Linked DNA regions of Desulfocurvus vexinensis DSM 17965. The protein of the gene in region 1 interacts with the protein of each later gene in a pairwise test. Links are inferred from orthologs where the notes say so. Each region holds a gene or a part of one and is shown on either strand. Other genes may lie near its edges. The genes, in order: G495_RS0110465 and mrdA.

The links.
Region 2: the proteins of G495_RS0110465 (region 1) and mrdA interact in binary tests that used the Escherichia coli proteins (3 or more experiments, as listed by UniProt). The link is inferred for Desulfocurvus vexinensis DSM 17965 from one-to-one orthologs.

The regions. Positions count from the first base shown.
Region 1 is NZ_JAEX01000014.1:20,128-26,440, forward strand. Bases 2,541-5,625 are described here. They hold G495_RS0110465 (penicillin-binding protein 1A), read right to left. Parts: upstream 5,226-5,625; coding sequence 2,856-5,225; downstream 2,541-2,855. Other genes in these bases: G495_RS0110470 (YkgJ family cysteine cluster protein), read right to left, coding at 5,222-5,625. Also shown: G495_RS0110450 (peptidase U32 family protein), read left to right, coding at 1-916; G495_RS0110455 (cupin domain-containing protein), read right to left, coding at 1,028-1,390; G495_RS0110460 (flagellin N-terminal helical domain-containing protein), read right to left, coding at 1,573-2,469; more of G495_RS0110470, read right to left, coding at 5,626-5,791; G495_RS0110475 (ArnT family glycosyltransferase), read right to left, coding at 5,793-6,313. UniProt on the Escherichia coli protein: Cell wall formation. Synthesis of cross-linked peptidoglycan from the lipid intermediates.
Region 2 is NZ_JAEX01000012.1:70,722-76,927, forward strand. Bases 1,962-4,939 are described here. They hold mrdA (penicillin-binding protein 2), read right to left. Parts: upstream 4,357-4,939; coding sequence 2,566-4,356; downstream 1,962-2,565. Other genes in these bases: rodA (rod shape-determining protein RodA), read right to left, coding at 1,962-2,569; G495_RS21725 (hypothetical protein), read right to left, coding at 4,340-4,804; mreC (rod shape-determining protein MreC), read right to left, coding at 4,814-4,939. In the rest of the region: G495_RS0109805 (F0F1 ATP synthase subunit B), read right to left, coding at 1-247; G495_RS0109810 (F0F1 ATP synthase subunit B), read right to left, coding at 377-793; G495_RS18555 (bactofilin family protein), read right to left, coding at 933-1,376; more of rodA, read right to left, coding at 1,454-1,961; more of mreC, read right to left, coding at 4,940-5,728; G495_RS0109840 (rod shape-determining protein), read right to left, coding at 5,730-6,206. UniProt on the Escherichia coli protein: Catalyzes cross-linking of the peptidoglycan cell wall. Responsible for the determination of the rod shape of the cell. Is probably required for lateral peptidoglycan synthesis and maintenance of the correct diameter during lateral and centripetal growth.

The DNA.
Region 1 (6,313 bases):
CATCGCCGCCCTGGACAAGGAGCTGGCCGCGCGCCCCGGCGCCCCGGGCGAGCCCAAGGCGCCGGACTTCACCCCGGCCATGCCCCGGCCCTTCACGCGCGGCGGCGGGCGCGGCGCGGTCATCATCCAGAACGTCAACCGCCACCCGCCCAAGGCCCTGGCCAAGGGCCTGTCCCCGGCGGCGTGGCTTTCGCCCAAGTCGCAGCTGGCCGGGGCCGGGCGCAGCTGGTGGTGGCTGCCGCCGGTGATCTGGCCCGACGAGGAACGCATGTGGGCCGACACCGTGGCCCAGGCCCTGCGCGCCGGGGCCACGCGCTTCGTGCTCGGCGCGCCGTGGCAGGTCTGCCTGTTTCCCGGCGGGCAGGCCCAGGGCGCGGCCCAGGCCGACGAAGCCCGGCGCCCGGCGCCCGGGGCGCACCTGCGCCGCCCCCTGCGCGGCAGGGGCGCCAAGGGCCCCAAGCCGACGCACCGCCGCGAGGCCGAGCTGTGGGCCGGGCCGTTCTGCAACGTGTCCAACGCCCTGGCCGTGCAGGCCCTGGCGGACATGGGCCTGGCCGGGGCCATCGTCAGCCCCGAGCTGGCCCGCGAGGACGCCCTGGAGCTGCCCCGCCACAGCCCCCTGCCCCTGGGCTTCGTGACCTACGGCATGTGGCCCCTGGGCATCACGCGCATCCCGGCGGACGCCGTGAAGCCGGAAAAACCGCTGAAAAGCCCCAAGGGCGAAATCTGCTGGACCCGGCGCTACGGCCCCAACAACTGGATCTACCCCAACTGGGGCATCGACCTGCGCGCCAAGGAAGGCGAACTGGCCAGCGCGGGCTACGTGATGTTCGCGCACCTGTTCGAGTCCATCCCGCGCGAGGTGCCCAAGGCCACGCGCGCCTCGACCTTCAACTGGGACCTCAAGCTGCTCTAGCGCAAGCCGCGCACCGCACCCGCAGGGCCGGGGCGCGACCACGACAGCGGCCCCGGCCCCGGGTATTCCGGGGCCGGGGCCGTGTGCGTTGCCCCGCGCGGCACCCGGGCCTCAGCCCGGCAACAGCTCGGTGTCGTCGTGGGCGTAGGCCGGGACGCAGCAGCACAGCACGCGCAGCGGCCCGGGGCCCGTGTTGGCGATGCGGTGGGCCGTGCCCGGCGGGATGCACACCGTGTCGCCGGGACCCACGGCGAACGTCTCGCCGCCCAGAGTCATGGCCCCCGTGCCCTCGAGCACGTGGTAGAGCTCCTCGGTCGCGGGATGGCGGTGCAGGGCCGTGGCGCTGGCGGGCTCCACCGTGGCCTCGGCCAGGCTCTGGGCGGCGTTGCCGTGCACGGCGGGATGCATCAGCTCGCGGATCACCGAGCCGTCCTTGGTGACATACGGCGGAACAAGGGCATAGCTGGTTTTCATGCCGGGACCATGCCCCAAAGGCGGCCCCTTGGGAAGGCCCGGGGCGGGCAAAGGAAAAGCGGGGCCGCGAGGCCCCGCTTCCACTGTGCGGAGTCGGCCCGGAGCGGGCCGTGGGGACGAACACGCCGGGCGCGGGATGCAGCGCCCGGAGCGGGGCCGCTAGCCGGCCCCGGGCGCCTCGGCTACCCCCCCAGCAGCGACATGGCCAGGCGCGGCAGGCTGTTGGCCTGGGCCAGCATGGCCACGGCGGCCTGGGACTTGATCTGCTGGCGCACGAACTCGGTCATTTCCAGGGCCACGTCCACGTCGGAAATCCGCGACTCCGAGGCCTGCAGGTTCTCGGCCTGGATCTGCAGGTTGGAGATGGTGTTCTGCAGGCGGTTCTGGGTGGCGCCCAGGGCGGCGCGGATGTTGTCCTTGGAAATGATGGCGTCGTTCAGGGCGTCCAGGGCGTTCTGCGCGGCGGACTGGGTGGAGATGGTGTAGCCCGCGCCCGCGCCCGAGTTGTTGCCCACGCCCAGGGCCGAGGCGGTGGAGCTGTTGATGCTCACGTAGTAGTAGTCCTCGGCGCTGTCGTTGCCGGAGCCGAAGTGGATCTTCAGCGGGCCGGTGGATGTCAGGGCGGACCCGTCGTGGGTTGACTCGGCGCCGGAGAGGTTGCCGTTGAGCAGGTAGATGCCGTTGAAATCCGTGGAGTTGGCGATTCGGGTGATCTCCGAGGCCATGGCCTGATACTCGGACTCGATGATCAGGCGCTGGTCGGAGTTGTAGGTGCCCGTGGCCGCCTGCTCGGCCAGCTCCTTCATGCGGATCAGCTTTTCGTCGATGACGCCCAGGGCGCCGTCGGCGGTCTGGATCAGCGAGATGGCGTCGTTGGCGTTGCGCACGCCCTGGTTCAGGGACGCGATGTCGGCGCGCATCAGCTCGCGGATGGCCAGCCCGGCGGCGTCGTCGGCGGCGGTGTCCACGCGCAGGCCCGAGGACAGGCGCCGGGTCGAAACGCCCAGGTCGCCAAAGGCGATGGACAGGTTGCGGGCGGCGTTCTTCGCCATCAGGTTGTTGTTTATGACCAGTGACATAACCTTTCCTCCTTGAAAAGTTGAGGGCTTCCTTGCCAAGGGGCGCCGGCGCCAAAGTCCCCACTCCGCGCGGCCTGTTGCCCCTACCCACTTGCCAGCCTTATCGGCCTTTACCAGGGGGAACTTTAGGTTTTTTTTCACTCTGCCCGGAACTTTCCGCCCAGGCGCCGCGCACCCCCCGGTTTTGCTGGCCGAAACGCATCGCGCCGCGCGCACCCGCAGCGCCCTGCCCCACCCGTCCGGGCCGGGCCGCAGGCCCGGGCATCCATGGCCGCGCGCCCCGGGCCGGAGTGGGCCAGGGCGGGGCCCGGGCCGGGCCGGGGCATGCAAAAAGGCGCCGTGCCCGCAGGGGGCACGGCGCCTTGCTGGCGCGGAAGGGGCGGCGGCTACTGCTTGAGCAGGTCCTCGCCACGGGTGGTGGCCGACGGGCCGGACCCGCCGGACTCGTCGCCCTGGGCGGTTTCCGTGGGCTGGGTGCCGTCCTTGAAGGGCAGGAAGAAGGTCTTCTCGGCATAGGGCGCGGCCAGCAGGCCCGAGGCGGGGTCGATGCGCGCCATGACCACCCCCTGGGGCAGGGGGAAGTCGCGCTCGGGGTAGCCCGCCTCCACGGCCATGCGGTAGTCCACCCAGATGGGCGAGGCCGCGCGGGCGCCCGTTTCGTACTTGCCCATGGGCGCGACCTGGTCGAAGCCGACCCAGACCACCGACAGCAGGCCCGGGGTGAAGCCCACGAACCAGGCGTCCTGCTCGTCGTTGGAGGTGCCGGTCTTGCCGGCCACGGGGCGGCCCAGCTGGCGCGCGCGCCAGCCCGTGCCGTCGTTGACAACCTCCTTCATCAGCGCGGTGATGATGTAGGCCGTCTGCGGCGAGATGGCCTCGTGGACCCGGGGCTCGGACTTGAACAGCTCCTCGCCCCAGGCGCTTTCCACGCGCAGGATGAAGCGCGGCTCGATCCACGACCCGCCGCGCGCAAGCGCCGTGTAGGCCTGGGCGAGGTTCAGCGGGCTCACCGGGGCCGAGCCCAGGCTGACCGACAGGTCTTCGGGGAATTCGGCCTCCAGGCCCAGGGCCTTGGCGCGCTCGATGATCCGGCGGATGCCGATGCGCTGGGCCACGCGGATGGTCACCAGGTTGCGCGATTTGACCAGCGCCGTGCGCAGCAGGGTCGGCCCGTAGAACACGCCCTCGAAGTTCTCGGGCTTCCAGACGCGGTCGGTGGCGGCGTCGGTGTAGACGATGGGCGCGTCGAGCAGCACCGAGGACGGGGTCAGGCCGCCGTCCAGCGCCGCGGAATAGACGATGGGCTTGAAGGCCGAGCCGGGCTGGCGCCGGGCCTGGGTGGCACGGTTGAACTGGCTGGCCTCGAAGGAATAGCCGCCCACCAGGGCGCGGACCTCGCCGTTTTCCGGCTCCAGGGACACCAGGGCCCCCTGCACGTCGGGCTCGCGCTCCAGGGCCAGGGGCCAGGGCGCGGCGGCGTCCTGCTCCTGCCCTTCCCCGGCGGCGGGCACGGCCTTCACCGAAGCCCAGACCACGTCGCCCGGGCGCAGCACCGTGGTGCAGTCGGCCACGGGGGGCACCTCCTCGGTGGAGCGGGCCGGGTTGGGCGTGCGGGCCCAGGCCATGTCCTTCACGCCGATGCTGCCCCGCAGGGCGCCGAAACGCACCGTGGCCGACTCGCGCTGGACGGCCACCACCAGGGCCTCGACCCAGTCCCCGGCGGCCAGGGCCCCGGGGTCGCGCGCCGTGCGGACCAGGAATTCCTCCCACTCCCGCTCGGGCAGGTTCTGGTTGGGTCCGGTCCAGCCCCGGCGCTTGGCCGAATCGCGCAGGCCCTTGCGCAGGGCGATCTCGGCGGCGCGCTGGTGGTCCAGGTCCACCGCCGTGTAGACGTGCATGCCCGAGTTGTAGACCTGGTCCTCGCCGTAGGTCTCGATGAGGCTGCGGCGGACCTCCTCCAGGTAATAGGCGCCCAGGGTCCAGGACGGGTCCGCCATGCTGGAGAAGACCAGCTCCTCGGCCATGGCCGCCTCGTATTCCTCGGCGCTGGCCCAGCCCAGCTCGCGCATCCGGCCCAGAATCCAGACCTGGCGCTCGCGGGCGCGCTCGTCGTTGCGGAAGGGGTTGAACCGCGAGGGCGCCTTGGGCAGGCCCGCCAGCATGGCCGCCTGGGCCAGGGTCAGGTCCTTGGCGTGGACGCCGAAGTACGTCCTGGCTGCGGCCTCGATGCCGTAGGCTCGGGCGCCAAAGAAGATGTGGTTCAGGTAGATGGTCAGGATCTCGTCCTTGGTCAGGTAGCGTTCCAAGCGGTAGGCCAGGATTGCCTCGCGGATCTTGCGCTTGTAGCTCTGCTCGGGGGTCAGCAGCAGGGACTTGATGACCTGCTGGGTGATGGTGCTGCCGCCCTGGACCACATGCCCAGCCTGGAGGTTGCGTATGTGGGCGCGCAGGATGGCCGTCATATCCACGCCCTCGTGCTCGAAGAAGGCGCTGTCCTCGGCGGCCAGGAACACGCGCGAGACGTGCGGCGGCAGCTCGGCCAGCGGCACCAGGAAACGCTTTTCCTTGTAGAAATAGCCCAGCACGCGCCCGTCGCGGGCGTGGACCGTGGTCACCAGCGGCGGATTATAGTCGGTAATGCGCTTGAAGTCGGGCAGGTCCAGGGAGGCCCAGTAGTACAGGCCGCCCGCCAGGGCTGCGGCCAGCACGACGGCGCCGCCCAGCAGAATGCCAAGAATGATCGCGAACTTCTTCATTGTTTTTCTCCGGCCTGGGTCGGCGGCTGGGCCCCGGGCAGGCCCCGCTCGGGGGGCAGGCCCCAGGCCAGCCGCAACCGGCCATGGAGTTCTCTGACGCTTTTTTCCGTGGTGTCCAACAGGACCAGCAGGCGCCGCATGCCGCGCCCCTCGCGCCAGGCCAGGCAGCGCTCGGCGGCGAAGACCTGGATGGAGCGGCCCACCGGCCACAGCGGGAACAGGCGGCAATAGTGCGGCCTGGCCTCGCGCGGCAAAACACAGCCCCGGGGTCCCAGCAGGCGGCAGCGCCCGCGCCCGTCCACGGCCAGACGCATGTGGAAGCCGCGCTCGGGGAACAGCCGGGCCACCAGCTCTTCCTCGCCGGGGAACAGGGCCTTCATGTTCGCCACAAAGGCCGGGCCGTTGGCCTCGCGGGCGAAGGCCCCGGCCTCGCCGGGCAGGGCCTCGAGAATCCGGTCGCGCTCGGTTTCCGAGAGCGGAAAACAGCCCTGCTCGCTGCCGGGTTCCAGGCAGCAGCAGGTCGGGCCCAGCAGGGCGCAGCGCTGGCAGACGTGCGGATCGGCCACATCAATACCCCGAGGAGGCCGGGCGGGGCCAGCGGCCCTTGAACCCGTAGCACAGGGTGATGGTGAACTGGCGCGCCGGGCGGTCCCGGTGCATCGACTGATAGTGGATCTGCTCCGTTTTATCAAAAAGTTCCTCGACCCCCGCCTCCACGCCGCCCTTGAACTTCTGGCGCACGTAGATGGCGTCCCAGCCGGTCTTCCCCTCGGGCCCGGGCCACAGGTCGTACTGGTTCAGCCTGCGGCCCACGTTGACGCAGTAGGCGCGCTGGTGCCCGGGCACGACCCAGGCCAGCTCGGCGGTCACGTCGTAGTGGTTGCCGAACAGGAAGACCCGCCCGGGGTCGGCGAAGCGCGTGCGCCGCAGGCGGTCCACCTCCTGACCCATATCGTCCCAGCCCTTGAGGTGCAGGGCCGGATTCTCGATGGTCGCCACCCGGCCCGTGATGGGGTTCGTCAGCTCCATGCGGTAGGGCATGGGCACCAGATCGTGGACCAGCCACAGGGCGAAAATGACCGCGCCCA
Region 2 (6,206 bases), on another replicon or contig:
CGGCGTTGATGCCCGCGATGCTGCGCTCGACGTCGGCCAGCTTCTTTTCGGCGTCCTTCTTGCGGGCCTCCAGATCGGAGAGCTGGGTCTCGATCTGCTTGCGCCGGCCGCCGAAAGCCTCGGCAATCTTCTTGCCGGCAAACTTGTAGATGATGCCGACGAAGATGATGAAGTTCACGACGCGCATGATGGTCGTGAAGGCGCTCTCGTGGGCCGCGCCTTCGGCCGCGCAGGCGACCGAAGCCATGGCCAGCACCAGAAGCGCTGCGGGGAAGAGACGTTTCAGGACTGTCAACGCGAAACCCTCCTTATCCAACCAGATGGTGACCAGAAAAAGCGGAGCGGAGCCAGGAAGCCGGCCCCGCCTTGCGACGTTCTACCCGAGTACCTTCGCGATGACCTTGTCCGCGAGGGTGCCGATGCGGCCCGCCAGGCCGGACTTGGCGGCCTGCATCTCGGACGCCACGGCCGCGCGCTCGGCCTTGAGGGTCTCGGCGGCCTCCTGGCCGGCGGCGGACAGGATCTCCTTCTCCTTCTCGGCCCCCTGGGCCTTGAGGGAGGAGCGCTTGTCGGCACCGGCCATGCGGGCCTCGTCCAGGGACTTGCGGTAGTTGGCGAGCTTCGTTTCGGCGTCGGCGACGAACTTCTCGGTGTCGCTGAGCAGACCGCCCATCACGCCCTTGCGCTGCCTGATGATCTCGCGGATGGGGGCGACCAGCAGGTAGTTCAGCACAATGAGCGTGATGATGAAGTTCACGAACTGCACGAAAAAGGTGTAGTCAAGATCAATCATGCTCGCCCTCGCGGAGGTTGTGAATTATTGAGCAAAGTCAAACGGGCTTTAGCTGATTTCCACCCCCCTGTCAAAGTTTTTTTCCCCTGGCGGGGGCGGGTGGAGCGGGCTGCCAACAGCCCGGAAAAGAACGAAAAAACTAGCGGAAAAGGCCGGTTTTCTGCGCCGGAGGCTCGGGCTTGTTACTTGTGGCACTATCTCCCTGGCCCGGCGCCGCGGCGCTGCCCGGCGCGGGGGCGGCGCCCTTCTTGATGCCCTTGCCGCCCATGGTGATCTGGCCCTCCAGCACGGCGCCCTCCTCGATGACCAGCACCGGGGAGCTCAGGCTGCCCACGACGTTGGCGGTCTTGTGCAGGATGATCTTGTCCTTGGCGTTGATCTCGCCCTGGAGCCTGCCGCTGATGATCAGCTGGCCGACGTTGACCGTCCCTTCCACGTTGGCGTCCTTGCCGATGACCAGGGTGCCCTGGGAGGCCACCTCGCCCTTGAAGGTGCCGTCGATGCGCACCGAGCCCTGGAAGTCGAGCCGACCCTGGTAGGTCGTGCCGGTGCCCAGGAAGGCGTTGATCTCGTCGCGTCCCATGAGTTGCTCCTTTCGCGCCGGGGGGCGGGCCCGCCGGACCGGCGCGCTGCTGTCCTGTGGCTGGCCGCGGCGGGCCCCTACGACCGCTTGAACACGAAGCGGCGCATGGACACGTTGATGACCACGCCGATGAGGCACAGGTTCACGACCATAGCGCTGCCGCCGTAGCTGATGAACGGCAGCGGGATGCCGACCACGGGCATCAGCCCGAGGACCATGCCCATGTTGATGAGAATCTGCCAGAAGAAATAAAAAAACACTCCGGCGGCGAGGTAGCTGCCGAAACGGTCCTTGGCCACGCTGGCCGTGACGAAGATTTGATACAGAAACATGCTGAAAAGTGAAAGTAAAATTATGGCGCCGATGAATCCCCACTCCTCGCCGAACACGGCGATGGCGAAGTCGGTGTGCTTCTCGGGCAGAAAGCGCAGCTGGCTCTGGGTGCCCGCCAGGTAGCCCTTGCCCCAGATCTGGCCCGAGCCGATGGCGATCTGCGACTGGTTGATATGGTAGCCCGAGCCCAGGGGGTCGGTGGAGGGGTCCAGGAAGGTCATGATGCGCCGTTTCTGGTAGTCGTGCAGGAAGAACCACGACAGGGGCAGCAGCAGCGGCCCGACCACCAGCAGCACCCGCAGCACGCCCTTGCGCAGCCCGCGGTAGAGGATCATGCCGCCAAGCAGCAGCAGCACCGACAGGCCTGACCCCAGGTCGGGCTGGATGATGATCAGCCCGGCGGGCACAAGGCCCACCAGCAGCACCAGGATCAGCTCGCCCCAGCCCATGGGCCGCGACCCGCGCGCGAGCAGCTTGGCCCCGATGAGCAGGATGCTGATCTTGGCGATCTCGCTGGGCTGGAGGTTGAAGAACCCCAGGTCCAGCCAGCGCTTGGCGCCGTAGATGGTCTTGCCGAACAGCGGCACGCAGAGCAGCAGCAGCACGGCCAGCACGAACAGCGGCCAGGCCAGGGTCTTCAGGTGCCGGTAGTCCAGGAACAGGAAGGCCACCATGCCCACCAGACCCATGGCCCCCCAGATGAGCTGCTTCTGGTAGAAGCTGCTCATGGTCTGCCCGGTTTCGACGCGAAATCCGCTGGCCGAGTAGAGGTTGACCACGCCCACGGCGAACAGCAGCGCCGCCAGCCCCAGAAGCGGCCAGTTGATGTGGTAGAGCATGCGCCGGTCGATGGGGCTCACCGCGTGGCCTCCCCGAAGAGGTAGTCGTACACCGAGGCCAGCATGGGCCCGGCCACGGACCCGCCGTGCCCGCCGTGCTCGACCATGCATACCGCCACATAGCGCTGGCCGTCCTTCTCGCCGAAGGAGGCCAGCCAGGCGTGGTCGCGCTCCTCGTAGGCCATCTCCTCGGTGGTTTCGCGCACATCGCCTTCCTTGAGCTTGAGCTTGACCACCTGGGCCGTGCCGGTCTTGCCGCCCATGACGGCGTCGCGCCGCTGCAGGCGCCGGGCCGTGCCCGATTTCACGGTCTCGACCATGGCGTCCACGATGAGCTTGCGCGTGCCTTCGCTCATGGGCAGGCGGCTCTGGGCCTCGGGGGCCTGGTCGGCCAGCAGCAGGGGCTTGTACAGTGTGCCGCCGTTGACCAGCGCGGACACGAAGCGCGCCACCTGGAGCGGAGTCACCAGGTTGAAGCCCTGGCCGATGGACATGTTGAGGTTGTCGCCGCCCACCCAGGGCTCGCCGAAGCGCCGCCGCTTCCAGTCCGGCGTGGGCACCAGCCCGCCTTTCTCGTGGGGCAGCTCGATGCCCGTGCGCTGGCCGAAGCCGCAGGCCATGGCGAAGGGCGCCATCTTGTCCACCCGCAGGCGCTCGCCCATGCTGTAGAAATACACGTCGCAGGACTGGACCTGGGCCTGCTGGTAGTTCACCGCGCCGTGGCCGTGCTTCTTCCAGCAGCGGAACACGCGCTTGCCCAACTGCACCTGGCCGCTGCAATAGACGGTCTCGCGGGGGTTGATGCCCGCCTCCAGGCCTGCGGCGCCGACCACCAGCTTGAACACCGAACCCGGCGGGAACATGCTCTGGATGACGCGGTTCTGCAGGGGGTGGCGAGGGTGGTCGCGCAGCGCCACCCACTGCTCGGTGGACAGCCCGGCCACGAACAGGTTGGCGTCGAAGGAGGGCATGCTGACGAAGGCCAGGATGCGTCCGGTGTCGGGGTCCATGACCACCACGGCCCCGGAGTGGCCGCCCATCTGCTCGGTGCAGCGGCGCTGCAGGCCCAGGTCGATGGACAAGCTGATGTCCTCGCCCGCGCCGGGTTCGCGCAGGACCATCTGGTTCAGCCTGCGCCCGGTGGCGTCCACCTCGACCTGGGTCAGGCCCTTGGCCCCGCGCAGGCGGCCTTCCAGCACCAGCTCCAGCCCGCCCTTGCCCACGTTGTCGCCCAGGGCCAGCCCGGAGTCCTTTTCCAGCTCCTCCTCGTTGGCTTCGGCCACGTAGCCCAGCACGTGGGAGAGCAGCTCGTCCTGCGGGTAGCGCCGCTTGGGGCGGACCACGATCTCCAGGCCCGGCCAGAACAGGGTGTTGGCCTCGATGTGGGCCAGGAGGTCGAAGGACAGGTCGGGCACCAGGATCAGGTGCTCGAAGGGCTTGACGCGGCGGCGGCCCTTCTCGAAGCGCTCGCGCAGTTCCGCCTGGGGGGTGCCGGTCCACTCGGCGATCTTGGCCAGGGTGGCGTCCAGGTCACGCACGTCCTCGCGCACCAGGCCCAGGGCGTAGGCGGGCTCGTTCACGGCCACCAGCTCGCCGGTTCTGTCGCGTACCAGGCCGCGCGGGGCGAAGCTGGCCTCCTGGCGCAGCTGGTTGTCGCGGGCCTTGGCCGCGAAGTGCTCGCCCTTGTAGACCTGCAGGTACCAAAAGCGCAGGGCGAAGACGCAGAACAGCCCCCAGATGCACACCTGGAGCAGGAGCAGGCCCGTGGCCGGGGGGGCCTGGCCCTCGGGCTCAAACTGCGACGACACTGCGCACCTGCCGCACGTAGAAGGTGTACAGGACGGCCCAGCCCACAGGGAAGGCCACGGCCTGCTGCACGCTGTCCCAGGCCAGGGTCTGCTGGTCCAGGGCCAGGCCCTGGAGCACGCCCATGCCGCTTTGCAGCGCGAAGTGCCAGCCGCCCATGAACACGCCGATGAAGAACACGAAAAGCACGTTGCGCGACTCGAACAGCCAGCGCCCGAGGACGAAGAAGACCACCAGCCCCGCATACCACAGGATCATATTGCCGAAGCTCGCGCTGCCCATGCCCTCCTGGAGCAGGATCCAGCACGGCAGCAGCCAGGTGAGCTGGCGCAGCCTGCGCTCCTGGAGCAGCACCACCACCGCCGGGCCGAAGGCGTCCAGCCCGGGCAGGGCCCGCTGGATCCAGACTGCGGCCACCGTGTAGGCCAGCCACCACAGGAAGACGTGCATGGCCGCCCCCTACTGCGCCCCGGCGGCGGGGGGGGGCGTCGGGGCGGGCAGAGGCGCCGGAGCCGGCTGCTCCGCCGGGGCGGGCTGCGCGCCGGGCTGCTCCGGCTGGGCCTCGGGCAGCAGCAGCAGCACCTCCTCCAGGTCGCGCAGATCCACCAGCGGCTCGGCGAGTACGGTGAGAAAGAGCGAGATGTCCGACCGCTCCACGGCTACCACCCGGGCCGCAGGCAGGCCTTTGGGGTGGATCTGCGCCAGGCCGGAGGTGATGAGGATCTCGCCGACCTCCAGGGTGGCGTTGAGCGGCACGTAGCGGACCTCCAGGGGTCTGCCCGGGCCCTGGCCGGTGAGGATGCCCGCGGTGCGGTTGGTGCGCCCCAGCACGGGCACCTTGCTGTTGTGGTCGGTGATGAGCAGCACCGTGGAGACGCTGAGCCCGGCGCGCAGCACGCGCCCGACTAGCCCGTCGGGCGTGGCCACGGGCGTGTTCACGTCGATGCCGCCCAGGGTGCCCTTGTCGATGATGATGCTTTCGAGCACGGCGTTGGGGCCCATGCGGTGGGCCATGACCCGCGCCCCGATCCCGTCCCATTCCTCGGGGGGCGCGAACGACAAAAGCCGCCGCAGCCTGTGGACTTCGGCGGCCTGCTCGTGGACCTGGGCCAGCTCCAGGGTCATGCTGTCCAGGCGCGTGCGCAGGGCGTCGTTCTCCTGGCGCAGGTCCAGCAGGTAGAGGTAGCGTTTCCACAACGCCTGGGTCTGGTCCGCCACCCACTGGCCCGGCTTGATGACAAGCCCGACGAATTCCAGGCCCGAACGGCTGGCCACGTCGTCCAGAACGCCGGTGCGGGCGTTCCACGCATACAGGCTGAGATAGAGGAACAGCGCGAGGAGGAGGATGGCGACGACGCCCTTCTTGGAGCGCATCCTAGTCTATCGTGACCTCCTTGAGCACATCCAGGTTGTCCAGGGCCTTGCCGGACCCCAGGACCACCGTGGACAGGGGGTCGTCAACGACGGTGATCGGCAGGCCGGTTTCCTCGCGCAGCAGCTGGTCCAGCCCCTTGAGCAGGGCGCCGCCGCCGGTGAGCACGATGCCGCGGTCCACGATGTCGGCGGCCAGCTCGGGCGGGGTCTGCTCCAGGGCGATGCGGCAGGCCTGGACGATGGCGTCCACCTGCTCGGAAATGGCCTTGCGCACCTCCTCGGAGGTGATGGTGATGTTCTGCGGGATGCCCGAAACCAGGTCGCGGCCCTTGACGGACATCTCGGTCTCGTTGTCCGAGGGGTAGGCGCTGCCGGCCTGGATCTTGATGGACTCCGCCGTGGATTCACCGATGAGCATGTTGTACTTGCGCTTGACGTGCTGCATGATGGCTTCGTCCATCTTGTCGCCGCCGACGCG